Regions from separate parts of the Streptomyces sp. NPDC046860 genome, predicted to be linked through region 1. Evidence: riboswitches for the same ligand, from Rfam matches in the RefSeq annotation. Region 1 holds a riboswitch; each other region holds the start of a gene.

The links. A riboswitch is a leader RNA that binds a small molecule or an ion and turns the genes downstream of it on or off. The one in region 1 is predicted to bind cyclic di-AMP.
Positions count from the first base shown of each region.
Region 2: linked by a shared signal. The riboswitch ahead of ABZ898_RS14245 (M23 family metallopeptidase) and the one ahead of ABZ898_RS25820 (transglycosylase SLT domain-containing protein) in region 1 are both predicted to bind cyclic di-AMP.
Region 3: linked by a shared signal. The riboswitch ahead of ABZ898_RS13715 (M23 family metallopeptidase) and the one ahead of ABZ898_RS25820 (transglycosylase SLT domain-containing protein) in region 1 are both predicted to bind cyclic di-AMP.
Region 4: linked by a shared signal. The riboswitch ahead of ABZ898_RS05190 (C40 family peptidase) and the one ahead of ABZ898_RS25820 (transglycosylase SLT domain-containing protein) in region 1 are both predicted to bind cyclic di-AMP.

Region 1 covers NZ_JBEYXQ010000023.1:3,993-6,182, reverse strand. Annotated here, with positions in the region: gene ABZ898_RS25825 (HAD family hydrolase) at 1-457, shown strand, start outside; gene ABZ898_RS25820 (transglycosylase SLT domain-containing protein) at 531-1,013, opposite strand; cyclic di-AMP (ydaO/yuaA leader) riboswitch at 1,018-1,250, opposite strand; gene ABZ898_RS25815 (polyprenyl synthetase family protein) at 1,799-2,190, shown strand, end outside.
Region 2 covers NZ_JBEYXQ010000008.1:110,678-112,867, forward strand. Annotated here, with positions in the region: gene ABZ898_RS14240 (pitrilysin family protein) at 1-807, shown strand, start outside; cyclic di-AMP (ydaO/yuaA leader) riboswitch at 1,040-1,193, shown strand; gene ABZ898_RS14245 (M23 family metallopeptidase) at 1,207-1,950, shown strand; gene ABZ898_RS14250 (GntR family transcriptional regulator) at 2,140-2,190, shown strand, end outside.
Region 3 covers NZ_JBEYXQ010000007.1:308,553-310,742, reverse strand. Annotated here, with positions in the region: gene ABZ898_RS13720 (aldo/keto reductase) at 1-124, opposite strand, end outside; gene ABZ898_RS13715 (M23 family metallopeptidase) at 179-1,207, opposite strand; cyclic di-AMP (ydaO/yuaA leader) riboswitch at 1,217-1,384, opposite strand; tRNA gene ABZ898_RS13710 (tRNA-Met) at 1,645-1,718, opposite strand; gene ABZ898_RS13705 (dihydrofolate reductase family protein) at 1,784-2,190, opposite strand, start outside.
Region 4 covers NZ_JBEYXQ010000002.1:362,161-364,350, forward strand. Annotated here, with positions in the region: gene ABZ898_RS05180 (ATP-dependent Clp protease proteolytic subunit) at 1-418, shown strand, start outside; gene ABZ898_RS05185 (hypothetical protein) at 426-734, shown strand; cyclic di-AMP (ydaO/yuaA leader) riboswitch at 1,106-1,287, shown strand; gene ABZ898_RS05190 (C40 family peptidase) at 1,291-1,764, shown strand; gene ABZ898_RS05195 (ATP-binding protein) at 1,860-2,190, opposite strand, start outside.

The DNA of each region.
Region 1 (2,190 bases):
CGGGCTCACGCTGATCGAGCCCGGTTACCGGATGCCGCACCCGACCCTGCCCGCCGTGCGGGTGGAGCGGCGCGAGCAGCTCTGGCGCGCGCCGATCAGCAAGGTGCTGCTGCGCCACGACGGCCTGTCCGACGACGAACTGGCGGCCACCGCCCGCTCGGTCGTCGGCTCGCTGGCCACGGTCACCATGTCGGGGCCGGGCACGGTCGAGCTGCAGCCGTGCGGGATCACCAAGGCGACGGGTCTGGCGCTGGCCGCGGAGCACCTGGGTCTCGGCCGGACGGATACGGTCGCCTTCGGCGACATGCCGAACGACATCCCGATGTTCCGGTGGGCGGCCCACGGCGTCGCCATGGCCGGGGCCCACCCGGAACTGAGGGCGGTGGCCGACGAGGTCACCCTCTCCAACGAGGACGACGGGGTGGCCGTGGTCCTGGAGCGCCTGTTCGCGCTGTGACGGCGAGCGCCCCCGTCGCACGCGCGAGGCGTGCGACGGGGGCGCGGCGAACAGGCCGTGGGGCCGGTCCGGCCTAGTACGGGCCGTTGACGTTGTCGATGGAGCCGTAGCGGTGGTACGCGTAGTTGCACGCGGCGGTGATGTTGGCGACCGGGTTGTACGGGTCGAGCGAGGTGCCGGCCACGTGGTACGTCTTGAAGGTCGGGTCGATCACCTGGAGCAGGCCCTTGGACGGGGTGCCGTTGATGGCGTTGATGTCCCAGTTGTTGATGGCCAGCGGGTTGCCCGAGGACTCGCGCATCACGTTGCGGTGGATGCCGTTGTAGGTGCCCGGGATGCCCTTCTCGGCCATGATCGCCAGGGACTGGCGGATCCAGCCGTCGAGGTTGTTCGGGTACACCGTGGAGGCGGCGGCGGGCTTGGCGGCCGGGGCGGCGGAGGCGCTGGTGGCGCCGATGAGGGGGAGCGCGAACATCGCGGCACCGGTACCGGCGACGGCGAGCGTGCGGGCGATGCGCTTGGTGCGGGCATGGCGCGGCTGAACGGCAGCAGTCATGTCGTTGTTTCCTCTCCGTCGCCTGCGAGGTGAGCTGTCGGGTTCGGGCGGGGAGGTGCCCGGCCGCTTCGTCCCCGGTGCCCGTCGGACACCGGGGACGATTCGGCTTCACCCCGAGCCGTTCCGGAGCGACATGTGTCGTCCGGTCCGGCGGCTTACCTGGGTCCCCCGCTCCTGCCGTACGAATGAGTTCGTGAGTGGGTTGTCAGGCGCGGCAGGATTCGGCGTTCGCCTGACAGGCCGGGAACGTATGCGACCGCACATGTCCGGAACAAGTACCGGAATCACCCGAAGTGCTAGTTGACCTTGTTCTGTCCCAATTGGCCCACTTGATCCTTTGCGGTCGCCAATCCTCAACTTCCCTACCGGGCACGGTAAGAAGGGGGTGAGAGGGGGGTTTGCGCGGGTAGGCGCGAGACGGGAGGGCGCGTGAGCCAACTCACGGAATCGCAAAATACGCAAAATTAGACATGGGGGATTATGTGCATTTGGTCCGTCTGTGCGTATTAGGGGGCATCGGTCCCCTCGGGACGGAACCCGGGGGGCGCTCCCGTTCGTTGGTTCGGTGTGACCCCCGGAGTGCCGGATCGCCCGACTGAGGACCTATATGTCCCCCTTGTCCACCCATCCGGCACATGCCGGACGAAAACCGATACCTCATGAGCTGGACCGGTGGGTGCGATCGGTGATCCAAAGAGGACCGGATACGCTGACTTGACTGATGGCAGCGACCTATCGACAAGCCGTGAAGTCGCCAGCAGACACCAGCAGACAGGAGATACCTCGTGACCGTCGTCGGGCCGTTCGGGCTGAGCGTGCGGGACCAGGCACTGGAAGCCGATGTCCAGGCCGGACTGGCGGCTGTCGAGGCGGGCCTGCTAGAGGCCACCAAGAGCGAGGTCCCCTTCATCACCGGCTCCGCCCAGCACCTGGTGCGGGCCGGCGGCAAGCGGTTCCGTCCGCTGCTGGTGCTGCTGTCCGCCCAGTTCGGCGACCGGCACGCCCCGCGCATCGTCCCCTCCGCCGTCGTCGTCGAGCTGACCCACCTGGCCACGCTCTACCACGACGACGTCATGGACGAGGCGGCCGTGCGGCGCGGCGTGGACAGCGCCAACACCCGGTGGGGCAACTCCGTCGCGGTGCTCACCGGCGACTTCCTCTTCGCCCGCGCCACGCA
Region 2 (2,190 bases), on a different contig from region 1:
GCCGTGCGCGGCTTCTACGACCGCCACGTGCGGCCCGCCACCGCCACCGCGGTCGTCGTCGGCGACCTCACCGGCATCGACCTCGACGCGCTGCTCGCCGACACCCTGGGCGCCTGGACCGGCACGCCCGGCCAGGCCCGCCCCGTGCCGCCGGTGACCGCCGACGACACCGGCCGTGTGGTCATCGTGGACCGGCCCGGCGCCGTGCAGACCCAGCTGCTGATCGGCCGGATCGGCTCCGACCGGCACGACCGGGTGTGGCCCGCCCAGGTGCTCGGCACGTACTGCCTCGGCGGCACCCTCACCTCCCGCCTGGACCGCGTCCTGCGCGAGGAGAAGGGGTACACCTACGGCGTGCGCTCCTTCGGGCAGGTGCTGCGCTCCGCGCCCGACGGCACCGGCGCCTCGATGCTCGCCATCAGCGGCTCCGTGGACACCCCCAACACCGGCCCCGCGCTCGCGGACCTGTGGACGGTGCTGCACACCCTGGCCGCCGAGGGCCTCACCGACGCCGAGCGGGACGTGGCGGTGCAGAACCTCGTCGGCGTGGCGCCGCTGAAGTACGAGACGGCCGCGGCCGTCGCCGGCACGCTGGCCGACCAGGTCGAGCAGCACCTGCCGGACGACTTCCAGGCGGAGCTGTACCGCACGCTCGCCGCCACCGGCACCGTGGAGGCCACGGCCGCCGTGGTCAACGCCTTCCCGGCCGACCGGCTGGTCACGGTCCTGGTCGGCGACGCCGCCCGGATCAAGGAGCCCGTCGAGGCGCTCGGCATCGGCGAGGTCAAGGTGGTCTCCGCCGAGTAGCGCGAGATGCCGCACGCGTGTGGGCCCTGACGGCGCATGAGCCGTCGGGGCCCACACGCGTGTTCGGGACTCTCCTCGAACACCGGTCGGCAAATGTCCGGATTGGGACGGAGGTCACCGCTCTGGCATGTGGGATGCGCTACAAAAGCCCGGACTCGTTTGAAGATCCGCTCCGGTCCCCTTTAGCTTCTTCCGGGCTGTTCGTCAGGCAGTGCGCCGCGTCCGCGGCACCGGACAGCCATCGCCGAGTCCCCCGCAGGGGGAGCCGGGGACCCACCGCAGTCCCTGGGGTGAATCGGACGCCCGCGCGTGAAGCGAGGGCGGCCGTAGGAGACCTTCCTGCTCCGAACCCGTCAGCTAACCCGGTAGGCGAGAAGGAAGGAAAGGACCAGCCAGCTCATGGCGTTCATGTGCGCCGCCGGGAAGCACCGCAAGCCCGGCCGGGTCAAGCGCACCACCGCTGCCGCGGCCGGTGTGGCGGCCCTCACCACCGGTGTCGTCGGCACCCTGGCGGCCTCCCCGGCACTCGCCGCGGACAACTCCGTCGAGGACTCCGGCCTCACCCCTGTCATCACCGTCAGCGACACCCTCGGCGACGAGATCGCCGCGCAGGCCACCGCCCAGAAGGCGGCCGCCGAGCGCAAGGCCGCCGAGGAGGCCGCGGAGCGCGCCGCCGCCGAGCGCGCCCGCGAGGCCAAGGAGCGCGCCGCCCGCAAGGCGGAGCGCGAGCGCCTCAACTCCTTCGTCATGCCGGTCACCGGCTCCTACGTCTCCACCGCCTACAAGTCCGGCGGCACCCTGTGGTCGTCGGGTTCGCACACCGGCATCGACTTCCACGCCGCCAGCGGCACGACGGTCCACGCGGCCGGTGCCGGGACCGTGGTCTCCACCGGGTGGGGCGGCGCGTACGGCAACGAGATCGTCATCAAGATGGCCGACGGCGTGTACACCCAGTACGGCCACCTGTCGTCCATCGGGGTGAGCGTGGGCCAGAAGGTCGTCCCCGGCCAGCGGATCGGCCTGTCCGGCGCGACCGGCAACGTCACCGGCCCGCACCTGCACTTCGAGGCCCGCACGAGCCCCGAGTACGGCTCCGACATCGACCCCGTCGCGTACCTCCGCAAGCACGGCGTGAACGTCTGACCCGAGTTCTCCGAAAGCCCCGGCCCCCAGGCCGGGGCTTTCGTCGTTTCCGGCACCCTTTCCCCGGGCCGGTGTCCAAAAAATAGCCATGGATTCCGGTCCGCCGTCGGAAATTCCGTCGCATTGCAATAGAGTCACGGAAGAAGCGCTGTCGTCGGCGTTGCACGGGGATTAAGGCGGAGGTGGGGCATGCGTATTCCGGCGCACTCGGTGTGCACGGCGATCCGGGACGACATCGTC
Region 3 (2,190 bases), on a different contig from region 1:
CGTAGGCGTCCAGGACGGCGAAGGACGTGTCCCGGTCGGCCGTCCAGCCGAAGACGTTGCCGCCGAGGGCGAGGGGGGAGACCTCGAGGGAGGAGGAGCCGAGCTTGCGCAGAGAAGCAGTCATGTCTCTTCTCAACGATCACTCGGGCCCCGTCCATTCCGCATCGGGGTCATCCGCTCAGGGAGTGAGCCCCTTGCCGCGCAGCCAGGCGCCGGGGTCGATGCCGGTGGGCTGGCCGCCGGGGTGGATCTCCAGGTGGAGGTGGGGCCCGGTCACGTTGCCGGTGGCGCCGACGCGGCCGATGACCTCGCCGGTGGACACCTTCTGCCCGGCGCTGACGCTGATCGAGGACTGGTGGCAGAACCAGACCTCGGTGCCGTCGTCGAGGGTGAGGATCGTGCGGTAGCCGTACGCCCCGGCCCAGCCGGCCTCGGTGATCGTGCCGCTGTGGACGGCCTTGATCAGCGTGCCGGTGGGAGCGGCGAAGTCCAGCCCGGTGTGGTAGCCGGAGGACCACATCGATCCGGCCTGCCCGAAGGTGGAGGTGATCGTGTACGAGGAGGTCGGCAGCGCGTACTGCTTGGCCAGCGTGGCCAGGCGGGCCGCCTCGGCCTTCTTCTCGGCGTCGGCCTCCGCCTTCTCCTTGGCCTCGGCGGCCTTCTCGGCGGCGTCCGCCGCGGCCTTGGCGGCGGCGTCGGCGGCCTGCTGGTCGGCCTTGGCGACGGCTGCGGCGGTGGCCCGGCTGTCGGCCTTGCTCTGCTGTCGCTCGGCCTGGGCCATGATCCGGCTGCGCAGCGCCTCGCCCGCGTCGGAGGAGTCGTCACTCGCGGCGGGGGCCGTGGCCGTGGCGACGCCGGCCAGGGAGGCGGCGGGCGCGTCCGTGTGATGGCCGTCGATCAGGGAGCCGACGGAGGGCAGGTCGGGCATCGCGATGGACACGGGAGGCTTGCCGGTGTTGGCGCTGGCCATGCCGCCCGCGCCGACGGCGGCTATGACGCCGACGCCGAGGACGGTGGAACTGCGGGCGAGGCCGCCGCCTCCGCGCTGCTTGGCCACCCGGTGGCGGCCACGAACGGGAGGCAGGGACTCCTCGGTGGGATTCCACTCCTCCCACGTGCCGTCCTGCGCGCGGGGGGCGCCGTAGGCAAAGGGCTCACTCGCGTCCGGCGCGAACGGGGCTTGTGGGGCAGGCCGGTTGGACGCCACGCGGGCGCACTCCTTTCCCTCCTCCGCCTACCGGGTTAGCTGACGGGTTCGGAGAAGGAAGGTCTCCTACGCGCGTAAACCCGGCGTGCTCCTGAGGCGGTGCACTGCGGATCGGGCGCGATTCACCCCAAAGTGGTGGGTCCCCGGTTCCCTCGCGGGATTCGGCGTGTGCGCACGGCGCCGTCTCTGCTGACGGCTGTAACGACCGCGCTGCGTTATCGAACGTTAATAGACTCGCACACCGGATTCCAAGCCCGTTCAGCTTGATCCTTTGACGTTCTGACGAGGTGCATACCGGTCAGGAAAGGAGCGAACAGGGCGAGTTGACCGCGCTTCAGGAGTCACAGGAGTTTTGCTGGTGACCTGGAACAACACGGGTCCCGGAAAACACTCAGGGCCGGAGTTCGATTTCTCGAATTCCGGCCCTGAGCCTTCAGTAGCGGGGACAGGATTTGAACCTGCGACCTCTGGGTTATGAGCCCAGCGAGCTACCGAGCTGCTCCACCCCGCGTCGTTGTGTCTCAAGCATACGTCATCCGCGGGGTCCCGCGCACACACGCCGCCGTGACGTGGGCCTCAGTGCGGAAGGTGACCGTTCGGCCGCTGTGCGAGAGGGGCGTACTCCGGCAGCGTCACCACCTCCACGCCCCCGTCCGCGAGCACCCCGGCGCCGTTCGCCGCGCGGACGAAGGTGTCCGGCTCCCGCCAGGCCGTGACCACCCGCCGCACCCCGGCCCGCAGGATCAGCCCGGCGCAGGGCGTGGGGCGGGAGGCGCGGTGCGCGCAGGGCTCCAGGCTGCTGTAGACGGTGGCGCCGGGCAGGCGCGGGTCGGCGGGGTCCAGCTTGGCGAGGGCCGCCTCCTCGGCGTGGACGACCGGGTCGCCGCCCTCGCGGGAGTGGCCGCGCGCCAGCTCGGTGCCGTCCGCCGCGACGACGACCGCGCCGACGCTGAAGGCGGTGTCCGAGGGCGGGCAGAGCGCGG
Region 4 (2,190 bases), on a different contig from region 1:
GAACTGTCCGGGCGGCGACTTCCACGCCATGACGGCGGTGTACGACACGATGCGCTACATCAGCTGCGACGTGGCGACGTACTGCCTGGGCCAGGCCGTCTCGGTGGCCGCCGTGGTGCTCGCGGCCGGAGCGCCCGGCAAGCGGTTCGCGCTGCCCGGCTCGCGGGTCGTGCTCCGCCAGCCGGAGCTGGCCGAGCCGGTGCGGGGACAGCCCAGCGACCTGGAGATCCAGGCGGCGGAGATGGTCCGGGCGCGGGAGCTGATGGAGGAGCTGTTCGTCCGGCACACCGGCCGCGACGCCGCCACCGTCCGCGCCGACCTGGAGCGCGAGCGGGCGCTGGACGCCGCCGGCGCCCTGGAGCACGGCCTGGTCGACGGCGTCGTGGGCACCCGCGACCACGTCCCCGGCGCCCGGTGAGCGGGCCGTGCTGCCGGAGGAACTACCACCGCTGCCCGCGCTGACCCGTGCCGAGGGTGAGCTGATCGACCGTTATCTGGAGGCGGCCGACCTGCTGGGCCGGATCAACCCGGCCCGGCACGGCGACACGTACCGGGCCCTCAGGGCGGCGCAGGCACTGGTGCGTACGGCGGCCGCGCTCCGTGACGCGCTCGCACTGATGCACGGGCGGGGCGAGCGGGAGCTGTACGGGGGCACGCTGGCACACGCGCTGCGGGTGCTGGACGGCGAGCGCCGGACCGCGCGCGTCGTGCTCCCGCCCGATGACGGTGGCTGACCCGGACGCCGCCCACGGGCGGACGGCGCCCCGCGCGCCGTCCGCCGAGCCGAAACGGGCCGAACGTGGTACCGCCGACCGGTGTATCTCCGCGCCCGTTTCCGTGCTCGCCGACTTGCGCGCCGCGCGCCCTGCGGGGTGTCCCGTGACCGTGGAAGCCCAGGTCCGGGGCTACGGCATGCAGTTGACGGTCACTCGGGAAAGGTGCTGTCCACCCGAACGGGTGAGTGGTGAGTAACCCCACAAACCACCGGTTCCATTGGGATTTTCGGACAGGAGTGGGCCAAGATCCCTGTCTGACGACAAGCCCCCGCCACAGCGGCGGGGCGGTCCGGGCGGACGCCGAGTCCTGCCGCCGCCCGGATGCCCGGTCGACAGAAGTGCATCGGCAGGAGTGGAGGACCCGAGCAAGACGGGTCGCCGGGACGTTCGTCCGCAGCAGCGGGCGGCCGTGCCGAGCAGCCCTTGGGGTGAAGCCGTGGTGACACGGCCGGGCAACTTCGCCAGCCCGAATCCGACAGGTCATCCTTCACAGGCGGCTGACGAAGGGTTGCGCATGACTGCGCTCAATCGTGTCCCGTCGCTGATGGCCCGGGCCGGTACCGCCTCGGCCCTCACTCTGGCCGCCGTGGGCGGCTCGATCGTGGTGCCGGGGCTCGCCACCGACGCCTCCGCCGCGACCACCGCGACGAAGGCACTGAAGGTCGCCGCCTCGAAGAAGGGCGCACCGTACCGCTACGGGGCCACCGGTCCCCGCAGGTTCGACTGCTCGGGCCTGACGCTGTACTCGTTCAAGAAGGCGGGCAAGTCCCTGCCGCGTACGGCCGCACAGCAGTACAACAAGACGCACCACATCTCCTCCGGCCGCCGCAAGGCCGGTGACCTGGTGTTCTTCCACTCGGGCTCCAGCGTCTACCACGTCGGCATCTACGCCGGTAAGGGCAAGATCTGGCACGCGCCGAAGACCGGGGACGTGGTGCGGCTGCAGAAGATCTGGACCAGGAGCGTCTGGTACGGCCGGGTCAACTGACCCGGACGAGCGCGGCGGGAGCGGCTCCGCGCGGGCGTACGCGCCCCGGGAGCCGTTCCTGAGCGGGCCCCCGGCATCGGGGCGCCCGCGGCGGCTCAGCGGGCCGGAGATGCCTCCGGCCGGACCGCGTTGGCCAGCGGCTGGCGCGGGACGCTCCAGGGCAGCTCGACGAAGACCGTCTTGCCGCCCTCCCGGGTCGGCCGGACGCGCAGCTTGCCGCCGCACTCGACGGTGAGGCAGCGGATGATGGCCATGCCGCGCCCGTTGTCCTGGGCGACGGCGGCGGGGAGCCTCTTCGGCAGCCTCGGATGGCTGTCCGTCACCCCGATCAGCAGCAGCTCGTGCCGGGCCAGCACGACGTCCACGGTGAAGGTGGGCGACTGGCCCAGGGTGTGCTGGACGGCGTTGGTGGCGAGTTCGGAGACG